4 regions of the Pseudomonas nanhaiensis genome follow, and region 4 is predicted to be linked to each of the others. Evidence: predicted binding sites of a transcription regulator. Region 4 holds the regulator's gene; each other region holds the start of a gene.
The links. The regulator sigma-54, encoded in region 4, starts transcription at its own class of promoters, with help from an activator protein. The targets are predictions, from matches to a motif close to ANTGGCATNNANNTTGCTNT.
Positions count from the first base shown of each region.

Region 1 (5,850 bases), 1.4 Mb from region 4:
GGCAGGTCCGCGTAGGCGCGCTCCTGATCGGTCACGATGAGCAGGATGTTCAGCTTGCGATCGCCCCGGGACTGCGCCACCACCGGCTGCTCCTGCGTGGCGCCCAGATCGGCGGCGGCACCGACATGCTCGGCTCGCACGGGCGAGGCCAGCCCTCCGATCGACAACGCGCCAGCCCACTTGAGCACATCACGGCGTTTCATCACGCACCCCACGGTAATCGATTGGTCGTTGCAGCCTAGGAAATACCTGTCAATAATTCCATTGCAAATTTATCCGACACTCGATGCAGGGAGCGCATATGAATCTCCAGCAGCTGCGGCATTTCGTTGCGGTGGTTGAGCACGGTCACTTCGCACGCGCTGCGGAAGCGATCCACCTGAGCCAGCCCGCACTCAGCCGGAGTATTCAGACGCTGGAATCGCAGCTCGGCTGCAAACTACTCGACCGGCACAGCCGCGGCATCAGCCTCACCGCACATGGTGAGCTGGTTCTGGAACACGCCCGGCGTCTGCTCTCAGGCAGCCGCGCTCTGACCAACGCGGTGGCTCAATTGCGCAATCTGGAAGCCGGAGAGCTGCGTCTGGGAGCGGGGCCATACCCGGCCGCGCGCCTGGTTCCAGCGGCAATGGGCCAGATGGCAATGGCATACCCGGGCGTCCAGATCAGGCTGACGATCGACGGCCCAGCTGGACTGCAGCGGCGGTTATTGGATGATGATCTTGAACTGTTCATAGCCGACACACGTGTACTGCTCGGCGACCCGTTGCTGGACGTCGAGCCACTTACGCCACACCGAGGCGTGATTTTCTGCCGGCCCGACCATCCGCTTGCGTCCCTCGCCGCGGTGCCGGACGAAGCGCTCACGGCCTATCCGTTGGCTGCAGCCAGCCTGCCCAAATCGGTGGAACAACAACTCGCACGCGTTCAGAGCCGTGCGCAGCCGATCAGCATCTACTGTGACAACTTCGTAGCCTTGCGCGCGATGGCCCGAACTACGGATGTGCTTGGGGTCGCGCCATGGGACGCCGTCGCCGACGATGTGGGCGCAGGATCACTTACCGTACTGACGCTGGCATCGCCGATCGTCGAACACTCATCCTACGGACTGGTGAGCCGAGCCGGGCACAGCCTTTCTCCGGCCGCCCGGGTGTTCGCCGAGCAACTGCGGATCGAAGACAAACGAGCCCTGCCCTCCCGAACCTCACCTATGACAGGAAAGATCAGTTGAGACGAAAAGCGTCAGTTATTCTTCTGCCTTAGCGTCCCGCCCGGTTTCAGCCTTGAGAATCTCAAGCGCCTCACCCAGCTTGTCCACCGCTTCCTGATGATCGCCCGCCTCATGCGCTTCCTGCCCTTCCGTGCGCAATTCGGTTACGCGGCGCAGGGTTTCATCGTCTGGCGGTGGGTCGTTGGCGAGTATCTGGTCGATTTTGGCCATGTCGTTGGGGCAGTGCATGGCGAAAACCGGGGTCGCGAATAAAAGCGGAATAACAAGAAGGTAGTGTCGCATCGCGGTGACTCCTCGTGAGTTGTCACAAGAGGCTAGCAGACTCCACTATACCTCGACGGGCTAGTCGTCGGACCGTGGCCCACGGATTCTGGTTATTGCGAGTCAGGGAATGGTGCAAGAAGTAGTCGCCCAGTCGCAGATAATCGTGGTAGCAGCGGAGTCCTTGGCGGTAAATGTGACCGTTCCCGTCAGTCCGGCAATCGCCGTAGGATTAGGATTTGTGGGCGCAGGAGCGGCGGCACACGCTGCCGAGGCATAGTCACTCAATGCGGTATTGGATTGTAGCGATGCTGCCCGCGCCTTCACGTGGGCAGACGCCTCTCCGAGGCAGGCACTTACATTGCTGCGATCAGCATAATCTTGATACGCAGGCAGAGCAATGGCGGCCAGAATGCCAACGATCGCAACTACGATCATCAGCTCGATGAGCGTAAATCCGGAAACTTCCTTGAGTCTCATAGCTTCGTATCCGTTAAGAGGTTGCGAGCTACAAGCAAGGTCGATGCCAAGCGTTCCTCCAGCGCCGCCGGGGTTTGTAACCGTGCGAAGTGACCAATTTTGTCAGCACATGCCCAGAATCGTCTTCTCCTCGCAGCAAACTTGGGACCACCCGCCCGTGAGGCGGCGGAATCCTTGCACGGTGACATCTGGCACGCTGTTTGCTTAAAATCTGTCAGGCCAACAGCCTAATCACCTCAAGGAGCTTGAACAATGAAAAAGCAAATGCAGAAAGGCTTTACTCTTATCGAACTGATGATCGTAGTGGCGATCATCGGCATCCTGGCCGCGATCGCTCTGCCGGCTTATCAAGATTACACACGCCGTGGCGCCAACAGCGCTTGCTTGGCGGAAGCAAAAGCATATTCCGGAGCACGATTGGTCTTCGAATCTGGCGGCTCAGTTGGAACCGCCCCGGTGTTCGGCGCGCAAGCGTGCGGCACTCCTAACCCGGCGAACTCCGTGGACTTCACGGTCACCCCGGCGACCCCGGGTAACGGGACGGTGACATGTGACGAAAGCTCGACTTGCAGCCATGCCGATCCAGCCGTATAAAACGATACTTCGACAAGATCCATTGTGAACTGGATTTCTAGCGCCCTGCTTCCCGCGGGGCGCTAGCCTTCGCTCCACGATGACTATCGATGATGGGACAATACCGTAGCCAGTGGTTAGTGCCATGCACTTGGTTTCGCATTGTACGACGTATACTGGTATGAGCCCATCGCTTCGGTGAAAGCTATAAAAACACCCCAGCAAGAATCAAAGGAGTTGGTAGTGAACTCTTCCGTGCTTTCAGGCTTAGCTCGACGCATTGTTCAAGACCAACTGCTTGACTCTCAAACTGCAGGGAAGGCAACCACTCAGGCGAATCTCGACAAGATTCCGCTCATTACTTATCTGGTTCAAAAGAAGCTAGCAGAGGCTCGTGATCTTGCGATGGTCTGCGCCGAAGAATTCGGCTACCCCTATCTGGATTTATCGGTCATCGATAAAGATCACCAACCAAAAGATCTCGTTAGCGAAAAGCTCATCCGCCAACATGGCGTCCTACCTCTTTATAAACGCGGTTCGCGCCTATACCTCGCGATTTCCGACCCAACCAATCAGCAAGCGTTGAGCGACATTCAATTCAGCACCGGCCTGATGACCGATGCTGTGATAGTGGAAGACGACAAACTCCACGCGGCAATTGAAAAATTCCTAGACAGCCCTTCCGGTGGTCTAGGTGAGATGGGCGATGCTGATCTTGAAGATCTTGAGATCGAAAGCGGCGAAGACGATAAAAAAGAAGCAACCGCAACGGACACAGACGACGCGCCGATCGTGCGATTCGTCAACAAGATGCTGCTCGATGCGGTAAAGATAGGCTCGTCGGACCTTCACTTTGAACCGTACGAAAAAATTTATCGCGTTCGCTTCCGGACCGATGGCATTCTTCATGAAGTAGCGAAACCACCAGCACAGCTAGGCGTTAAAATCGCTGCTCGCCTCAAAGTCATGTCGTCAATGGACATGGCTGAGCGCCGTAAGCCGCAAGATGGTCGCATCAAGCTCAAGATATCCAAAACCAAGGCGATCGACTTCCGGGTAAACACCCTTCCGACCCTCTGGGGCGAAAAGGTCGTTTTGCGTATTCTGGATTCCGAGAGCGCGAAACTGGGTATCGACGCGCTGGGCTACGAGGACGACCAGAAGCAAATGTATCTCTCTGCCCTCGCCAGACCGCAAGGCATGATTCTGGTCACCGGCCCCACCGGCTCAGGCAAGACCGTGTCTCTCTATACTGGCTTGAACATCCTGAACACCATGGAGCGCAATATTTCCACCGCCGAAGACCCGGTTGAAATTAACCTCGAAGGCATCAACCAGGTAAACGTCAACCCGAAGCAAGGCATGGACTTTGCCCAGGCCCTGCGCGCCTTCCTCCGTCAGGATCCGGACGTGATCATGGTCGGCGAGATTCGCGACCTGGAAACGGCAGAAATCGCGATTAAGGCTGCTCAAACCGGCCACATGGTGATGTCTACGCTGCATACCAACAGCGCGGCGGAAACGCTGACGCGTCTGCGCAATATGGGCGTACCGTCGTTCAACATTGCCACGTCGGTCAATCTGATCATTGCCCAGCGCCTCGCTCGTCGCTTATGCAAGACCTGCAAAAAGCCCGTTGATCTTCCTCGCGAGGTATTGACGGAAGAAGGATTCACTGCGAGCCAAATTGCTGCAGGGTTGACAATTTACGAACCTGTGGGTTGCGAAAATTGCAAAGACGGTTATAAAGGGCGTGTTGGTATTTACGAGGTGGTGCGAATCACCCCGGCCATGCAACGCATCATCATGGAAGACGGCAATTCCATACAGATTTCAGAAGTAGCTCAGCAGGATGGTTTCCGAACCTTGCGCCATTCCGCATTAATAAAAGCGGAACAAGGCGTCACCAGCCTGGCGGAAGTCAATCGAGTGACCAAGGATTAAGTCATGGCGCAACAAGCAGCGATGAAGAAAGGGCCCACCCCCGCAACGAAGGCCAAAGTAGAGAAGGTTATACCATTCAAATGGGAAGGCAAGGACCGCAAGGGAACCAAGGTTGCCGGCGAGATCCAGGGCTCGAACCCCGCCTTGATCAAAGCTCAGCTGCGCAAGCAAGGCATTCTCGTTACCAGCCTGAAGCGACAATCGACGCTCTTCGCCCCTCGCAACAAGCCAATCAAACCGCTGGATATCGCTTTCTTCACTCGGCAGCTTGCAACCATGATGCAATCTGGCGTCCCTATTGTGCAGGCTTTTGAGATCATCGCCGAAGGCGCCGAGAAGCCGAGCCTTGCGAAACTTGTCACCGAAATTAAAACAGACGTAGCCGCCGGTAATACGCTTGCCGACTCGCTGCGCAAACATCCAAAGTATTTCGACGACCTGTTCTGTAACTTGGTCGAGTCAGGAGAACAGTCTGGTCGCCTGGAGTCGCTGCTCGATCGCATCGCTACTTTCAAAGAAAAAACCGAAGCGCTGAAAGCGAAGATAAAGAAAGCATTGACCTACCCAATTGCGGTCGTTTGCGTCGCCATCGTGGTCACTGCCATTTTGCTACTGAAGGTGGTTCCTCAATTTGAGACGGTTTTCTCTAGCTTCGGCGCGGATTTGCCCGCCTTCACTAAAATGGTGATTGCTCTGTCCGAGTGGTTACAGAGTTGGTGGTTTCTTTGCGTGTTCGGTTTGATCGCACTTGGCTTTACGTATACTCAGGTACATAGGCGGTCCAAGACTTTCCGCGATGCTCAAGACCGAGTACTCCTCAAAGCACCGGTAGTCGGGAAGATCGTCTACGAGGCGGCGGTAGCTCGCTACGCTCGCACTTTATCGACCACGTTCGCCGCCGGCGTGCCTTTGGTCGAAGCGCTGAATTCCGTCGCGGGTGCCGCGGGCAACGTCGTTTTTTACAACGCTGTCATGCAGATCAAGGACGATGTATCAGCAGGATCTCAACTCAACTTCTCCATGCGTACTACAAAAATCTTCCCATCGTTGGCTGTGCAGATGGCGGGTATCGGTGAGGAGTCTGGCAACCTCGACGGCATGCTGGATAAGGTAGCCAATTACTACGAGGCCGAGGTCGAGAACAAGGTCGACAATATGACCACACTGCTCGAGCCGATGATCATGTGCGTACTTGGCGTGCTGGTGGGCGGCCTGATTATCGCCATGTACCTGCCGATCTTCCAGCTCGGTAACGTCGTAGGCTGATATGCTCATCACTGACTATCTGGCCAGCCATGTGCTGGCCTTTATTTTGCTCGCCGGATTGCTTGGACTTGTCGTGGGCAGCTTCCTGAATGTGG
Region 1 covers NZ_CP073751.1:761,020-766,869, reverse strand. The annotation lists gene KEM63_RS03500 (sulfatase family protein) at 1-203, opposite strand, end outside; gene KEM63_RS03495 (LysR family transcriptional regulator) at 302-1,231, shown strand; gene KEM63_RS03490 (hypothetical protein) at 1,247-1,513, opposite strand; gene KEM63_RS17020 (pilin) at 1,616-1,972, opposite strand; partial or broken gene KEM63_RS03480 (prepilin-type N-terminal cleavage/methylation domain-containing protein) at 2,225-2,333, shown strand; gene pilB (type IV-A pilus assembly ATPase PilB) at 2,789-4,489, shown strand; gene KEM63_RS03470 (type II secretion system F family protein) at 4,511-5,755, shown strand; gene KEM63_RS03465 (prepilin peptidase) at 5,757-5,850, shown strand, end outside.
Region 1: KEM63_RS17020 (pilin) is a predicted target of sigma-54. The motif match lies at 2,004-2,023, and genes of this name have one in related genera.

Region 2 (5,850 bases), 320 kb from region 4:
TTGTCCGAGTACTGACCGACGCTGACACGCAGCTGCGAGGGGCTACCAAGCCCCCCGCTTCCCGATTTCTCATGGGCAATCTGCTGCATGCCGGTCAGCTCAGCTATAGCTTCGTTTCGGCGCGGTACGCACGTGGGTGGCATACAGCGTCAGGCCGGTGAAGGCCAGGCCGCCGACGAGGTTGCCCAGCGCGGTGGGGATTTCGTTCCACAGCATGTAATCCATGACGGAAAAATCGCCACCCAGAATCATCGCCGACGGAAACAGAAACATGTTGACCACCGAATGCTCGAAGCCCATGTAGAAGAACAGCATGATGGGCATCCACATGGCGATGGCCTTGCCGCTGACGGTAGTGGAAATCATCGCACCTACCACGCCCATCGACACCATCCAGTTGCACAGCATGCCGCGCAGAAAAATGGTCGCCCAGCCAGCGGCGCCATATTCGGCGTAGCCCAGTGTCCGGTCTTCTCCAATGTGCGAGATGCGGGCGCCAATCTCGCCAGGATCAACCGAAAACCCGTAGGTGAAGACGAACGCCATCATGAACGCCACCACCAGCGCACCGGCGAAGTTACCGAGAAACACAAGCCCCCAATTGCGCAACACACCGCCAACGGTCACGCCAGGACGCTTGTCCAGCAGCGCCAGCGGCGCCAGCACGAACACGCCGGTAAGCAGATCGAACCCCATCAGATAGAGCATGATGAAACCAACAGGGAAGAACGCCGCGCCCAGCAGCGGCGATCCGGTTTGCACGGTGATCGACACCGCGAACACAGCGGCCAGCGACAGAATGGCGCCAGCCATGAAGGCGCGGATCAGCGTATCGCGCGTGGACATGAAGACCTTCGACTCACCGGAGTCGACCATTTTTGTCACGAATTCAGACGGCACCAGATAGGACATGTGAATACTCTCGTTTCAGAAAATCGCGTTATGCCGCACTGGCCTTAGGCCAGGCCGACCTCAACCACATCGCCCATCAAGCGGACCGGCCAGACGCGCAGCGCCTGCTCGGGGAATTCCACACAGCTTCCGTCGTCGAGACGGAAATGCTGTTTATACAACGGCGAGGCGACCACCAGATCACCCTGCAGCTGGCCGACGATGCCGCGGCCGATGACGTTGGCACCGGATCTCGGATCGCGATTTTCAATGGCGAAGATCTGCTCGCCGTTCTCCGTGGCGGGTAGATAAAACAGCGCAACCTGCCGGCCTTCCAGCCAGGCGACCACGCCCGAGTTGGCAACCAGATCCGCGCGCTTGCACAGCGCCCGCCATGGTCCGGACATCTGAGCGGCAATGGCAGTGGGAGTGCGGGCAGCTTCGACTCGTGCGGCTTGTATCGGGCTCATCAGGCGATTTCCTCGGCTTTGATCAGGTGAAGTTCGGAAGCATGTACGGGCCGGCGCTGGCCGCGCTCCTTGACGAAATGGATGTCCGGATCGCTGCGTTCGTCGTTGACGAAGGTGCGGAAGCGCTTGAGCTTTTCCGGGTCCTTGAGCGCGTTGGCCCATTCGCATTCGTAGCGATCCACGACCAGTTGCATCTGGCTTTCCAGTTCCTGGGCCAGCCCCAGGCTGTCGTCGATGATCACTTCCTTGAGGTAGTCCAGGCCGCCATTGAGCGATTCACGCCATACCGACGTGCGTTGCAGCTTGTCGGCAGTGCGCACGTAGAACATCAGAAAGCGGTCGATGTAGCGCACCAGCGTGGCGTCATCGAGATCAGTGGCAAACAGCTCGGCATGCCGAGGGCGCATGCCACCGTTACCTGCCACGTACAGGTTCCAGCCGTTTTCGGTGGCGATCACGCCTATGTCCTTGCTCTGCGCTTCGGCGCACTCGCGGGTACAGCCGGAAACGCCGAACTTGATCTTGTGTGGCGAACGCAGGCCCTTGTAGCGATCCTCCAGACGTAGCGCCATGCCGACGCTGTCCTGGACGCCATAGCGGCACCAGGTACTGCCGACACAGGACTTGACCGTGCGCAGCGACTTGCCATAGGCGTGACCGGTTTCAAAGCCGGCCGCTATCAGCTCGGCCCAGATGTCCGGCAGTTCATGCAGCTGCGCGCCGAACAGGTCGATACGCTGGCCACCGGTGATCTTGGTATAGAGGTCGTATTTCTTTGCCACCTGACCGAGGACGATGAGTTTGTCAGGCGTGATCTCGCCACCCGCAATTCGCGGCACGATGGAGTAGGTGCCGTTCTTCTGCATGTTGGCCATGAAGGTGTCATTGGTGTCCTGCAAAGGAATCAACAGCGGATCGGTAATCGGCTGGTTCCAGCATGAGGCGAGAATCGAGCCCACCGCCGGCTTGCAGATATCGCAGCCGACATGGCCGCGGCCATGCTTGGCCAGCAACTCGTCGAAGCTCTGTATGTTCTCAACCCGCACAATGCCGTACAGCTCCTGGCGGGTATACGCGAAATGCTCGCAGAGGCTCTTGTCGACCTCCACACCCCGCGCAGTCAACTCATGTTCGAATACCTGCTTGAGCAGCGCGCTGCAGCCGCCGCAACCCGTCGCTGCCTTGGTCTGACCTTTGAGCTCGCCGAGGTCGGTGCAGCCGGCATCCACCGCACAGCAGATCGCGCCCTTGGTAACGTTGTGGCAGGAACAGATGGTCGCGGTATCCGGTAAGGCATCGGCACCGAGGGTCGGCGTACCGTCGGACATCGGCAGGATCAGGCTGGACGGATCGGCCGGCAGCCTGATGCCGTTCTGCGCATACTGCAGCAGCGTGTCGTAGTAGCTGTTGTCGCCGACCAGGACAGCGCCGATCACATGCTTGCCGTCCGGCGCTACGACCAGCCGGCGATAGGTGGAGGTAGCTTCGTCGATAAAGCGGTAACTCTTGGCACCGGGTGTCGCCGCCTGCGCATCGCCGATCGAACCTACGTCCACACCCAGCAGCTTGAGCTTGGTCGACATGTCCGCACCAGTGAACGGCTCATAGTCGACATCCGCCAGCTGCTTGGCCAGATTACGCGCCATGGTGTAGCCCGGCGCGACCAGCCCGAAAATGCTGCCGTTCCACGAAGCGCACTCGCCGATGGCATAGATAGCCGGATCGCTGGTGCGGCAATGATTGTCTATCAACACCCCGCCGCGCTCGGCGACATCCAGGCCACTGGCGCGAGCCAACGCATCCTGCGGCCGAATACCCGCAGAAAATACGATCAGATCGGTTTCCAGAAACTCGCCGTCATTGAAGTTCATGCGATAGGCGAACTGCTCTCCCGTCACAATCTCCTTCGTCGCGCGTGACAGGTGTACCGACACACCGAGCTGCTCGACGCGCGCCTTGAGGGCGGCTCCACCGTCAGTGTCCAACTGAACCGGCATCAGGCGTGGCGCGAATTCGACCACGTGCGCTTCCAGCCCGAGGGATTTCAATGCGTTGGCCGCCTCCAGACCAAGCAGACCGCCACCTACCACGACCCCCCGGCGTGCGGAAGCCGCCGCCGCACGGATGCCGTCCAGATCTTCGAGGGTCCGATAGACCAGCCGGGAGTTGCCCTCGGCGCCCGCGATCGGCGGCACGAATGGGTAGGAGCCAGTGGCCAGTATCAGCTTGTCGTAGGCGTAGCGGCCCTGACCCGTGACGACTTCCCCGCGCTCACGGTCAATCTCCACGACCTGGATGCCGAGATGCAGATGCACGCCGTTGCAGTGATAGAAGTCGGCATCGCACATTGCCAGCGACTCGGCGTCGCGGCCACCGAAGTACTCGGAGAGGTGTACGCGGTCGTAGGCACGCTGCTTTTCCTCGCCGAACACATGAATGTCATAGCGGGTCAGCGCGCCCTGCTCGATCAACTGCTCGACGCAGTGGTGGCCAACCATGCCGTTGCCGATGACGATCAATGTCTCGCTCTTGATCGAAGTAACGTGGGAGTTCATAGCCATTCCTCTGTCGAAGCCAGCGCCGGCGTGGCCGACTCAAAACGAAAAAGGCGCCTGGAATCCTCGCGGACTCCAGGCGCCTTTGCCTGAAATTCATTGATTGTTCAGCAACGTCAGGCCTCATCGCCTGTATTGCTGGCCCCGTGGCGGTCGCCTTTGACCTGGGACGACCTGCGAAACACATCGCAGGCCTGGTTCGTATCAAGCAACGCGTGTGCCAAAAGTGGCCGACGCCCCTTAAAAGCCGGGCGAGCAAGCAGCAGACGTCAGAGAAGCAGCGGGATAGAAGCCTCTAGCAGCTGGCAAGAAAGAGTCGGCTGAGCGGCTCGGCGATGGCGACGAGCGTCCAGACTGCTGAACCAGAACCGTGCGCCAGACGCTGACGGTCCCGCTTTTGGTGCACCGGTCGGTCGCTCGCCGCTTGCGCTCTGCCATTCGTCGCGCCGCGTTGCAAAACTTCTGGCGACACAGAGAATGGGCGGATCGACAGCTGCATTCGATTCCCTCGTGCTGTCGCAAACGGAGCAATACATGATGGACACCACCTGCTGGCCCCTGCCCTACCGTGTGAACCCCGCGTATGGTCGCAAGGTCGCCTACTTTTCCATGGAATTTGCCATTGACCAGGCCCTGAAGATCTACTCGGGCGGCCTGGGCTTTCTGGCCGGATCGCACATGCGCAGTGCCTATGAACTGCGCCAGAACGTGATCGGCATCGGGATGTTGTGGAAGTACGGTTACTACGACCAGTCGCGCAACGCCGATCAGACCCTGCGGGTGGATTTCACCAAGAAGTACTATCCGTTTCTGACCGATCCAGGCATTCAGGTCACGGTGCAGGTCAACGGTCATGACGTGAAGGTCAAGGCGCTATGTCTGCCCGCGCAGGTGTTTGGTAGCGCGCCGCTGTATCTGCTGACCACCGACATCCCGGAGAACGATCACCTCGCCCGCACCATCACCCATTGCCTGTACGACGTCGAACCGGCCGCGCGTATTGCGCAGAGCATCGTGCTGGGCCTGGGGGGAGCCAAGGTGGTCGAAGCGCTGGGCGGCGCTGATCTTTATCATATGAATGAGGCGCATGCGCTGCCGCTGGCGTTTCATCTCATGGATCGCCTCGGTGACGCTGCTCAGGTGCGCAAGCACGTGGTGTTTACTACGCATACCCCCGAGAAGGCCGGCAACGAGGAGCATGAGACCTCGTTTCTGAAACGCATGGGCTTCTTCGGCGCGCTCAGCCACGAGCAGGAAGTCAGCCTCACCGGCATACACGACCATCTGTTCAGCCACACCCTGGCCGCGTTGCGCGTATCCCACGCCTGCAACGGCGTCTCCCGTCTGCACGGCGCAGTCGCCAACCAGATGTGGGAAGGCAATGATGGCATCTGCAGCATTGATGCGATTACCAACTCGCAGAACGCCCTGTTCTGGCAGGACAAGAAGCTGCGTCAGGCGCTTGACCGTAACGACCCGAAGCGCCTGGTCACTCGCAAGAAGGAAATGAAGGACGACCTGTTCCGTATCGTTGCCGATCAGACGGGCAAGCTGTTTGACCGCAACGTGCTGACCATCGTCTGGGCGCGACGCTTCGCGCATTACAAACGTGCCACGCTCCTGCTGCACGATTTCCATCGGTTCCTGGCAATGATCGAGCGCACCGATCGTCCGGTGCAGATCATCTGGGCCGGCAAGCCGTTCCCCTTCGATCACGACGCCATCAGTGTCTTCAATGGCCTGGTCCGGCTCTCGCGCAAGAAGCGCAACATCGCCGTACTCACCGGGTATGAAATCGAGCTGTCACGCCAGTTGAAACAGGGCGCGGATGTCTGGCTGAACACCCCGGTACGGCCGCGGGAGGCCTCAGGCACAAGCGGCATGACGGCAGCGATGAATGGCGCCGTGAACTTCTCGATCAACGATGGCTGGAT
Region 2 covers NZ_CP073751.1:2,684,300-2,690,149, forward strand. The annotation lists gene KEM63_RS12170 (bifunctional protein-serine/threonine kinase/phosphatase) at 1-89, opposite strand, end outside; gene KEM63_RS12175 (formate/nitrite transporter family protein) at 100-912, opposite strand; gene nirD (nitrite reductase small subunit NirD) at 957-1,361, opposite strand; gene nirB (nitrite reductase large subunit NirB) at 1,361-3,916, opposite strand; gene glgP (alpha-glucan family phosphorylase) at 4,451-5,850, shown strand, end outside.
Region 2: nirB (nitrite reductase large subunit NirB) is a predicted target of sigma-54. The motif match lies at 4,122-4,141, and genes of this name have one in related genera.

Region 3 (5,850 bases), 430 kb from region 4:
TGACGTGGGGGTTGCCCAGGCTATCGTAAATGTTCACCGACGTGGAGCTGTTGTAGGTTGCCGAGTTCGTCGGATCGAAGGTCGCCCGCCCCGCATTCAGGCCAGCAGTTTGTGCAGCCGCCACTTCAGCAGCAGTTGGCGCAGCGGGATCTACTGCCCCAGCGATGGACCCGGCATAAGCGCCGTCATAGGCCTGCTGCCATATAGCCGGACGAACGTTGGTGGAGTTCAGGTTCAACGTTGAATCGATGACTGTCGACTGCTGCGGATCAGCCGAGCGCGTATCCACTCGCAAGTCGGTCTGAATACCCTGGTTGATCTGCCCGGTGACGCCGTTCACACCGAAGCCCTGCAGCCGCTCGCCGAAGTTGTTGACGATATTGCCCTGCCGGTCGGTGCCAAAGTAGCCGGCTCGGGTGTAACTCAACGCACCGTTGTTGCTGGTGACGAAGAACCCGTTACCGTTCACCGCCAGATCCAGGCTGTTCTCGGTAAAGTTGATGTTGCCCTGCGTGAACATCTGCGACACGTCACCCATCAGAACGCCGCTACCCTGCGCATTGCTGCCCGAGCCCAGCACGGAAGCCGCGTAGACGTCGGAGAACTCCGCGCGCGACAACTTGAAACCGACCGTGCCGGCGTTCGCTATGTTGTTACCGGTGATATTCAGATCGGATGCTGCCGCCCGAATACCACTGAGACCGATGTTGAAAGACATGTTCTAACTCCTCAATGATGCTGCGGACGACTTACTTGCTAATGGACAGGACTTCGGACAGCCCGATGCTGCCCAGGCCTGCAAGATTCAGAACCATCTCTCCCCCTTTGCCAACACCCAGCGATACGCTGTCGACGTTGGCAGGCAGCAGAGTGGCCACTTGTTTCTGTTCACCGCCCTGGCTGGCGATGGCTTCGAACTTGTATTTGCCCGGCGGCAGGATATTGCCGCTGGCATCCTGGCCGTTCCAGTTGAAGTCGAGCATGCCTGGCTCCTGCGCCCCCATGTTCATGGCGGAAACCAGTTTGCCGGCGCTGTTGTAAACGTTGACCAGCACATTGCTGCTCGACTGGGTAATCGCCATCTGGCCTTGAATACCCTGTTGGGTATCGACCATGGCATTGGACGTTGGCACGATCACCGAACGCCCCACCAGCGAAGAGGCCTGCAGCGCCTGAGATGACTGATAACCACTGAGCAACGAGTCCATCGACGTATTCAGGTTACCGATGCCTTCGACGGTGCTGAACTGTGCCAACTGAGCGATGAACTCACCGTTTTCCTGCGGCGACAGCGGATCCTGATTGTTCATCTGCGTGACCAGCAACTGCAGAAACGCATCCTTGCCCAGCTCGTCACCCTTGGCGAAGCGATCCTGGTCGACCTTGTAGTTGTCCAGCAGGCTTTCGCCAACGCTGAGGTTATTACTGACGCTCATCAGAAGGTCTCCTTTACTGGCCCAGCGTCAGCACGCGCTGCAGCATGGTCTTGGCGGTGTTCATGATTTCAACGTTGGTCTGGTAGGCGCGCGAGGCTGACATCATGTTGGCCATCTCCTCGACGACGTTGACGTTCGGATAGAACACATAGCCTTCCTCGTTCGCCATGGGGTGGTCAGGTTCGTAGCGCGCCTGCAATTCGGCGTCCGATTCGACGACACCGAGCACCTGCACGCCCTGACCGGCCTCGCCTTCGGACTGGAACAGCGAGCCGCCAAGCCCTTGCTGCTCGCTGAGGACGGTGGCAAATACCGGATTGCGAGCGCGATAGGTTTCATCGATGCTGCTCGACACCGTTTCGGCGTTGGCAATGTTGCTGGCCACCGTGTTCAACCGCAGGGACTGGGCACTCATGCCGGATCCGGCGATGTTGAAAACCTGGGTCAGGGACATGATCAGTCTCCTCTTATGGCCGTCATCAGGCCCTTGAACTTGCTATTGAGGAAGGTAAAGCTGGCCTGGAAGTCGATGGCGTTCTGTGCGTACCTGGCCTGTTCCACCTGGGTGTCCACGCTATTGCCGTCAATCGAGGGCTGCGAAGCGGTGCGGTAACGCAGACCGGCAGCCTGGTCGATGAAACCTTCCATCGCGATATGTCCGCCATGGGTGCGCTGGGCCTTGAACGGCTCTGCGCCTCCGGCTTGCTGGGCCTCGAGCACGCTAGCGAAGTCGAGGTCTCGCGCCTTGTAGTTGGGCGTATCGGCGTTGGCGATATTGTTGGCGATGACTTCCGCGCGGTCGGCACGAAAGGACAGCGCCTTTTCATGCAGGCCCAACGCTCGATCGAAACTCAAACTCATGACATTCCTCCGCTTGCGTGCTCGGCAAGACATTTACGGAAGTGTCAAAGCAAGGGCTATGCCAAATAATGAATATTCAGCAATATCATAGACTTAATAGGGATGGCCGAACGTCTGCGGCAAATTATTACCGCAGATTCGTCACTGAAGCCGGGCTGGCCCCGGCGTAGCGGCAAGAACGCGTCAATAGTCGGACGCGCTCAGGATGTGTCATCAGGCAAGCTGACACGGACGATCAACGTGCCTTGTAGACGATGCCCGGGCTGCACTGGACCATCTGGTAGAGCTCGGGCAATCCATTGAGGGCTTCTGACGCACCAAGCATGAGATAGCCACCGGGCTTGAGCGTAGCGTGGATGCGCTTGAGGATGTCCTTCTTGAGATCCGCCGAAAAGTAGATGAGTACGTTGCGACAGAACACGATGTCGAACTTGCCCAGCCCGGCATAGCTGTCCAGCAGGTTCAGCGCTCGGAACTCGACACGCGATCGTACCGGCTGCTTCACCGACCAACGTCCCGCGCCAGCGGCGTCGAAATACCGTGCCAGACGTTCCTGGGACAGCCCCCGCGCCACAGCCAGACTGTCATATTCGGCGGTTTTTGCTGCGCTGAGGATGCTTCCGGACAGATCCGTCGCAACAATCTGCGCGCCCGCGCGCAGTTGGCCCAGGTTGGTTCGCTCGTACTCGTCGATCGACATGCTCAGCGAATACGGTTCCTGACCTGACGAGCAGGCTGCCGACCAGATGCGCAGGCGTTGGCCGGGACTGCTCTGAACGAACTCGGGAATAAGCTTGTTCTTGAGCACCTCGAACGGATACACGTCACGAAACCATAAGGTCTCGTTCGTTGTCATCGCGTCGATGACGGACTCGCGCAGCCCACCGCGCGGATTCGCCTGAATCCGCGAGACGAGTTCACCCAGCGACTTGATGCGCTCCTGTTCGAGCAGCCTGTTCAACCGGCTGGATACGAGATACTGCTTGTTTTCCCCCAGAACGATGCCACAGGCTTTTTCAAGGAAATCCCGGAACTGCTGAAAATCGTTTGCAGAGGTCACTCAACCGCCCTATCTCGTCTATGTGCCGGCGTCATGCACCCGTCGCGTCGCGAAGGGCGTGCAGCCGGTCGATCACCCGTTTCGCCAGTTCATCCGGTTTGAACTTGGCCAGGAATTCGTCCGCGCCGACCTTTTTCACCATCGCCTGATTGAATACCCCCGACAGCGAGGTATGCAGCATGATATGCAACTTGTTCATGCGGGGGTCATTGCGCACTTCGGCCGTGAGCGTGTATCCATCCATCTCCGGCATTTCAATATCCGACACCATCATCAGCAGATGTTTCGATACGTCCTCGCCTCGATCGGCAATTTCCTTGAGCCAATCCAGTGCCTGCCTGCCGTCGTTGAGCGCGACGATTTCCACGCCGACCTCCTGCAGACAACGGGCGACCTGCTTGCGTGCAACGCTCGAGTCGTCGACGATCAGAACCTTGCGGGAAACCGCCTCGGCCTGCGTACGCTCGTCAATCACCCCAGAAGAGATCGTCTCGACTGTCGGGACCACCTCGGCAAGAATCTTCTCGACGTCGATGATTTCCACGGTCTTCTCGTCAACCCGCGTGACAGCGGTCAGATAATGATCGCGGCCAGTCCCACGTGGCGGGGGATGGATCTCTGACCAGTTCATGTTGACGATGCGTTCAACAGAGCGCACGAGGAAACCCTGCACCCTGTAGTTGTATTCGGTGATGATGACGAACGCCGTGCTCAGGTCACTCAGCCCCGCGCCCCCGGTAGCCTTGTTGAGATCGATGATCGGGAGCGTGCCGCCACGGATGTGCGCCACGCCGCGCACCACCGGGTTCAGCTTGGGCAGCAAGGTCAGCTTGGGGCATTGAAGCACCTCCTTGACCTTGAATACGTTGATTCCGTACAGCTGATTGCCGGCCAGCCGAAAGAGCAGCAATTCAAGTCTATTCTGTCCGACCAGCTGCGTTCGCTGGTTGACCGAGTCCATAACGCCAGCCATGGGCGCCTCCTCGTTATACGTGTAGCGGTACGTTTCTTGCTTCCACTACAGGAAAGCGACAGTAACTTGGCGCCACCCGTTTTGTCATCAAGGCTAATTGTATGCGTTTTATCAGGTACTGCGCGGCGCTGGCGGTTTTTTTTTCCTCCGCTTTGTCCGCGAATCCTCTGATTGAACAGCTTATCGGCACCACCGAAGCTTTTCTTGAGGAACAAGCCGAGCAGCACATCTCGGCAAGCACCCGCGACGCGCGCTACGAAGTCGAAGTCGGCCGCCTCGATCCACGGCTTCGCCTGCCTCTGTGCCCGGCAGACAGCCTGGTAACGACGCTGGAAAGCCCGGCGGTGCCGGTCGGTCGGGCCACCGTGCGTGTCAGTTGCGAGAGCGACACGGTACGCTGGCGTCTGTTCGTCCCAGCCAGGGTAAGCCTGTTCGAGCAGGTCCTGGTCACCCGGCGCCCTCTGTCCCGTCACGAGGTAGTACAGCCGGCTGATATTGCCTTAATGGAGAGAGACGTCGGTCTGCTTGGTGACCAATACCTGACCGATCCTGGACTTGCGCTAGGCAAGCGCGCAAAGCGACAGCTCTCTGCGGATATGGTGATCGGCGCCAATCATCTGGAGAATGATGAGATCGTCAAACGCGGCGACAAGGTGGTGATCAGCGCGGCAAACTCGCAGATCTCGGTACGCATGCCAGGCGAAGCGCTTCAGGCAGGCACCGTCGGCAGTCAGATACGCGTACGCAACACGCGCTCCGGGCGGGTCGTTACCGCCCGAATCATTGGACCCGGACAGGTAGAAGTGGCGATGTGACCGCCGAACCGTTTCCGCTATACTGCTGTCTGATTCCTCAGCGGCTGCAGAAGCCTAGACTGTGAATCGAGTCACATAGATTTTTCCTAAAGTTTTTCCTGCATCGGCCGTTACTGATGTTAGTAAAACATTCAAAGTTCTGAGGACCTGTAGAATGGTTATTGACTTCAATGCCCCCAACGGCGCAGGCAATAGCAGCCGAACCGGCCAGGCTGGTGCCGCATCCGTCAAGCGCGAGCCCGGTGCAGACAGCGCCCGCGGTGCTGACAAGGCGCCTGAGCAGAAGCAGCCGGCTGGCGAGTCGTCGGTCAAGCTCAGCGAGCAGGCACAACAATTGAACGCTATAGAAGAACGTCTCCGCCAGCTTCCGGAAGTGGACAGCGAACGCGTTGCGCAGATCCGTCAGGCCGTGGCAGATGGCAGCTACAAGCCGGACAGCAGCCGTATCGCTGACAAGCTTCTGGCGCTGGAGAGTCGCTAAGCCTGAAGACTGGTGATGGCCCCGGTTCGTGGAGATGACAGATGATCGATCTGCAAACGATATTTGACCAGGCCATCCAGGATTGTCAGCAGTTCCTCGATCTACTCGATCAGGAACAGGACGCGCTGGGTCGACATGACATGCCCGAACTCGAGCGGCTGCTCGACCTGAAGTCTCCGCTGATCAAGGCGCTTTCACTGCACGATCAGGCCATAGCCGGCTGG
Region 3 covers NZ_CP073751.1:2,574,665-2,580,514, forward strand. The annotation lists gene KEM63_RS11570 (flagellar hook protein FlgE) at 1-718, opposite strand, end outside; gene flgD (flagellar hook assembly protein FlgD) at 750-1,436, opposite strand; gene flgC (flagellar basal body rod protein FlgC) at 1,450-1,890, opposite strand; gene flgB (flagellar basal body rod protein FlgB) at 1,893-2,297, opposite strand; gene KEM63_RS11590 (CheR family methyltransferase) at 2,533-3,357, opposite strand; gene KEM63_RS11595 (chemotaxis protein CheV) at 3,389-4,330, opposite strand; gene flgA (flagellar basal body P-ring formation chaperone FlgA) at 4,432-5,145, shown strand; gene flgM (flagellar biosynthesis anti-sigma factor FlgM) at 5,300-5,626, shown strand; gene KEM63_RS11610 (flagella synthesis protein FlgN) at 5,668-5,850, shown strand, end outside.
Region 3: flgA (flagellar basal body P-ring formation chaperone FlgA) is a predicted target of sigma-54. The motif match lies at 4,354-4,373, and genes of this name have one in related genera.

Region 4 (5,850 bases):
AGATGACGCGCAAGGGCCTGGGGCTCACCGGCGTGGTCGATACCGACGGCCGGCTCAGTGGCATATTCACCGACGGCGACCTGCGTCGCACGCTTGATCACGAAGTCGACATGCGCACCGCCTCCATCGCCTCGGTGATGACGGCGCGCTGCAAGACCGTGGCCCAGGGCATTCTGGCGGCCGAAGCGCTGAAGGTCATGGAAGATCTGAAGATCAACGGCCTGTTCGTCGTGGACGACCAGGGCCGGCCGGTGGGCGCCCTGAACATGCACGACCTGCTGCGCGCGGGGGTGGTATGAGCCACGACATGGATACGCTCATCGAGCGCGCCCGGCGCATCCGCCTGGCCATATTCGACGTTGATGGTGTGCTGACCGACGGTCGGCTCTACTTCATGCCCGACGGAACCGAATTCAAGTCGTTCAGTACGCTGGACGGGCATGGCATCAAGATGCTCCGCGCCTCGGGAGTGGAAGTGGCGATCATCAGCGGTCGCAAGTCACCACTGGTGGAGAATCGTGCGGCCAATCTGGGCATTCCCCACCTGATCCAGGGTCGCGAAGACAAGCTCAACGCGCTCGAGGAGCTGCGCAAGCTGGTCCCGGTCGGCATGGACGAGATCGCGTTTCTGGGCGACGACCTTCCCGACCTGCCGGTCATGCGCCGAGTCGGGCTGGGCGTGGCCGTGGCAACCGCCGACAGCTTCGTCCGGGAGCATGCCCACGGCATTACGCTGGCGGCCGGCGGCCAGGGCGCCGCGCGGGAGTTCTGTGAGCTGATCATGCGCGCGCAGGGCACCCTCGACGCGGCCCGGGCGGCGTACCTGTGACGTTCAAGCTGCCGCGCTACGTGGTACTGGCGATCGTCGTCGGCACCGGCGTGCTGGCCGCGCTGGCGATGGGTTACTGGAACATCCGGCCGGCCAGCTTCCAGCCCGACCCGCTGGTAATCGACCCTCGGCAGCCGGATTTCTTCATGGAGAATGCGCGCATACGCCAGTTGAATGCACAGGGCAGCGTGTCGTATCAACTGACGACCGAGCGCGCCACGCATCTGTCCAGCGACGAAAGTACGCTCCTCGATGAGCCCTTCCTGGTGTTCTTCCGCGAAGGCGAAACCCAGCCCTGGGAATTGCGCAGCCGCTACGGGCAGGCCGACCAGGGCGGTGATCGGGTGCGCCTGACCGACGAGGTCGAGCTGCAACAGAAACTGCCGGACCGGGCCCTGACACGGCTCACCACATCGCTGCTGGACGTCTTTCCGCAGCGCGATTATGCCGAGACCGACCAAGCGGTTAGAATCGAAGCGGCCAATGGCGTGACGACCGGAGTCGGCATGCAGGTACAGTTCAATGACGGCACCATGACGCTGCTGTCCAACGTAAGAGGCGAACATGAGGTGCGTTAAAGCCATACTCGCTGCCGCGATTATCGGAGCCAGCCTGCCGGTGGCGGCGCTGCCCGAAGACAGCGAACAGCCGATTCGCATACAGGCCGACACAGCCAGGCTGGATGAGCGCCGCAACGTGGCGGTGTACACCGGCGATGTGATCATCACCCAGGGCAGCATGCGCCTCACCGGACGGGAGGTGACACTGACCACCGACGCCGACGGCGCCGTTCGTACGGTCGTCAGCAAGGGCAGCCCGGCCACGTTCGTGCAGACGCCCCAGCCGGGCCAGACGCCGGTCAACGGTCGCGGCCAGACCATCGAATATCATGCCGCCGACGAAAAGGTAGTGATGATCGACAATGCGCATCTGGACCAGGACGGCAACACCTTTCAGGGCGACTACGTCAGCTATGACATAGCCCGTCAGGTCGTCGACGCCGGCCGCACGGGCTCGGCCCAGGGCGGCAGCAAGCAGCGTATCGAGATGGTCATCCAGCCGCGTCGCCGCAACGAGCCCGCAGCCAATGAGTAAGCTTGAAGCCCGTCATCTGGCCAAGGCCTACAAGGCACGCAAGGTGGTGCGCGATGTCTCTGTGGCGATCCACAGCGGCGAAGTCGTCGGCCTGCTCGGGCCCAACGGCGCCGGCAAGACTACGTGCTTCTACATGATCGTCGGCCTGGTGAAGGCCGACGAGGGCAACATCCTGATCAACGATACGGATGTGACCAAGCTGCCCATGCATGGCCGCGCGAGGCAGGGCATCGGCTATCTGCCGCAGGAAGCCTCGATCTTTCGCAAGCTCACCGTTGGCCAGAACATCATGGCGATCCTCGAGACGCGCAAGGACCTGAACGCCAAGGGGCGCGAAGGCAAGCTCGAGTCGCTGCTGCGCGAATTCCACATTCATCATCTGAAGGACAGCCTCGGCATGAGTCTGTCCGGAGGCGAGCGCCGTCGCGCGGAAATCGCACGGGCGCTGGCCACCGAGCCGCAGTTCATTCTGCTCGACGAACCCTTCGCCGGTGTCGACCCGATTTCGGTGAACGATATCAAACAGATCATTCAGCACCTGCGCGACAAGGGCATCGGCGTGCTGATTACCGACCACAACGTGCGCGAAACCCTGGATATCTGCGACAAGGCCTACATCGTCAACGACGGTCACATCATTGCGGAAGGCAATGCAGAGACCGTACTCTCGAACCAGACAGTCCGTGATGTCTATCTCGGTCATGCCTTCCGCCTGTAACTGCCCGAGCGATTCAGGCATGCTAGAGGCATTGGGCCATATGCCCGAGCAGGGTAACAACCAGCGCACAGGGTACTTCACCGCATAATGAAACCATCGCTCGTCCTCAAGATGGGGCAGCAGCTGACGATGACGCCGCAGCTGCAGCAAGCCATCCGACTGCTACAGCTCTCCAGCCTCGACCTCCAGCAGGAAGTTCAGGAGGCACTGGAAGCCAATCCCATGCTGGAAATGGCAGACGACGGCGACGACGACTACGGTCCCAGCGCACCGGACACTTCGCCTGACAGCGACGACGCCCCCGCGGTGACCATCCCCGAACCCGTCGAGCTCGACTCCATCGAGCAGCACGGTCAGGGTGAAGAAGGCAACTGGAACGAGCAGATTCCCAGCGAGTTGCCAGTCGACACCCAGTGGGAGGACGTCTACCAGACCTCCGCCAGTTCCTTGCCCAGCAACGACGACGAGGATTGGGATTTCACTGCTCGCACCGGTACCGGCGAGACGCTGCAGAGTCACCTGGAATGGCAGCTGAATCTCATCCCGCTCTCCGAAACCGACTACCAGATCGCCCTGGCGCTCATTGACGGCATCAACCCCGACGGCTATCTGCACGAGTCGCTGCAGGACATTCTCGACTCGCTCGATCCTGAGCTCGAGGTCGAGCTCGACGAGGTCGAGATGGTGCTGCATCGCATCCAGCAGTTCGAACCGGTCGGCGTGGGCGCGCGTGATCTGCGTGAATGCCTGCTGTTGCAGCTCCGACAAATGCCCGCCGGCACGCCCATGCTGGAGCAGGCCACCCGCGTGGTGAAAGATCACCTGGAGCTGCTCGGCAATCGCGATTTCGCGCAGCTGATGCGCCGCAGCAAGCTCAAGGAAGATCAACTGCGCGACGCGGTAGCGTTGATCCAGACGCTGAACCCCCGTCCCGGATCGGAAATCGCCTCAGGCGATGCCGAGTACGTGATTCCCGATGTCATCGTCCGGCGTGATACCAATCGCTGGATCGTCGAGCTGAACCAGGAGTCGGTGCCCAAGGTGCGGGTGAACACCCACTACGCCTCGATGGTGCGCCGTGCCGACAGTAGCGAAGACAACACCTACCTGCGCAACCATCTGCAGGAAGCGCGCTGGTTCATCAAGAGCCTGCAGAGCCGGAACGAAACGCTGATGAAGGTGGCGACGCAGATCGTCGAACATCAGCGCGGCTTTCTCGAGCATGGCGAGGAAGCAATGAAGCCGCTGGTGCTGCATGACATCGCCGAAGCGGTGGGCATGCATGAGTCGACCATTTCGCGGGTGACGACGCAGAAATACATGCACACCCCGCGCGGCATATTCGAACTCAAGTACTTTTTCTCGAGCCACGTTGGCACCACCGAAGGCGGGGAATTCTCCTCCACCGCCATCCGTGCGCTGATCAAGAAACTGGTCGCCGCAGAAAACCCGAAGAAACCATTGAGCGACAGCAAGATCGCTGGTTTACTGGAAGAACAAGGGATATCGGTAGCCCGCAGAACGATTGCCAAGTATCGCGAGTCGCTCAATATCGCGCCCTCGAGCGAGCGCAAGCGGTTGGTGTGACCAGCCGGGATTCACAGGTGGCACCATCGGGTGACAGTCAGCGTCACCCTGCTCTATCAAGCCAATCAGGAGAAGCCGTATGCAATTGAACATCAGCGGTCATCAACTAGACATCACCGACGCACTGCGCGATTACGTTACGGAAAAGATGTCACGGCTCGAGCGACACTTCGACAAGATCACCAACGTGCAGGTCATTCTGGAAGTCGAAAAGGTACGGCAGAAGGCAGAGGCGATTCTCCATGTGGCAGGCGGCGAAGTGGTCGCCAACGCAGAGGCTACCGACATGTACGCAGCTATCGATTTGCTCACCGACAAACTGGACCGTCAGCTGATCAAGCACAAGGAAAAGAACATCAACCGCCTTCAAGGCGCCAACGATCGTTAAGGCTGCATACGCCGAAGACCCATGCAAATAGACCATATCCTTACCCCCGAGCGCACCTTTGCCGGTGTGCAGGGGGGCTCCAAAAAACGTGTGCTGGAGCAGATCGGCAAACTGATCGCCCAGCACACCAATCTCGATCCCGACGCCATTTACGAAAACCTGATCGCCCGCGAGCGGCTCGGCTCGACCGGCTTCGGCAATGGTATCGCCATTCCGCATAGTCGGCTGGAGGGCTGCGATCGCGCCCTCGGCGCGCTGCTGCAGCTTGAGAGCAAGATCGATTTCGACGCCCTCGACGGCGAGCCGGTGGATCTCATCTTCGTCCTGCTGGTGCCGCAACAGGCAACCGAGCAGCATTTGCAGATTCTCAAGATGCTGGCCGAGAAGCTCGATCAGCAGAGCGTGCGCGAGTCGCTTCGTGCCGCCCCGGATTCCCAGTCGCTTTATCAGGCGATGATCGGCGCGGGCGATAACTGAGCATGCGCCTGGTGGTGGTGAGCGGTCGCTCGGGGTCGGGCAAGAGCACCGCGCTACACATGCTGGAAGACAATGGCTTCTACTGCATCGACAACCTGCCGGCCGGGCTGCTGCCCGAGCTGGCCAGGCAGGCGAACCAGACCGACCTGCGTCTGCCGAAGGTGGCGATCAGCATCGATGCGCGCAACCTGCCCAGTGACCTGGCGCGCTTTCCGGCACTACTGCGCAAGGTCCGCGAAACCGGCACGCAGTGTGACGTACTGTTTCTCGCCGCCACCGACGATGTACTCATCAAGCGCTTTTCCGAAACTCGACGCAAGCATCCCCTGACCGACGAGCATCATTCGCTGGCCGAAGCGATTGCCGAGGAAATGCGCCTGCTCGAGCCGATCATCGATCTGGCCAACCTGAAGGTCGACACCAGCCACCTCACGCTCTATCAGTTGCGCGACGTCCTCAAGCAACGTCTGCTGGGCGCCGAGGCGCACAAGCCGTCCGTGTTGATTCAGTCGTTCGGCTTCAAGCGCGGCGTCCCGGTGGACTCCGATCTGGTATTCGATGTGCGCTGTCTGCCCAACCCGTACTGGAAGAAGGATCTGCGACCGTTCTGCGGGAAGGACAAGGAGATCCGTGATTACCTCGGCGCCGAACCCGAAGTTGAGGAGATGTACCAGGACATCCGCCAGTTTCTGGAAAAATGGCTGCCCCGCTACGCCGCGAGCGAGCGCAGTTACACCACTATTTCCATAGGCTGTA
Region 4 covers NZ_CP073751.1:3,006,878-3,012,727, forward strand. The annotation lists gene KEM63_RS13700 (KpsF/GutQ family sugar-phosphate isomerase) at 1-299, shown strand, start outside; gene KEM63_RS13705 (KdsC family phosphatase) at 308-829, shown strand; gene lptC (LPS export ABC transporter periplasmic protein LptC) at 826-1,407, shown strand; gene lptA (lipopolysaccharide transport periplasmic protein LptA) at 1,394-1,924, shown strand; gene lptB (LPS export ABC transporter ATP-binding protein) at 1,917-2,642, shown strand; gene KEM63_RS13725 (RNA polymerase factor sigma-54) at 2,730-4,229, shown strand; gene hpf (ribosome hibernation promoting factor) at 4,309-4,617, shown strand; gene ptsN (PTS IIA-like nitrogen regulatory protein PtsN) at 4,639-5,094, shown strand; gene rapZ (RNase adapter RapZ) at 5,097-5,850, shown strand, end outside.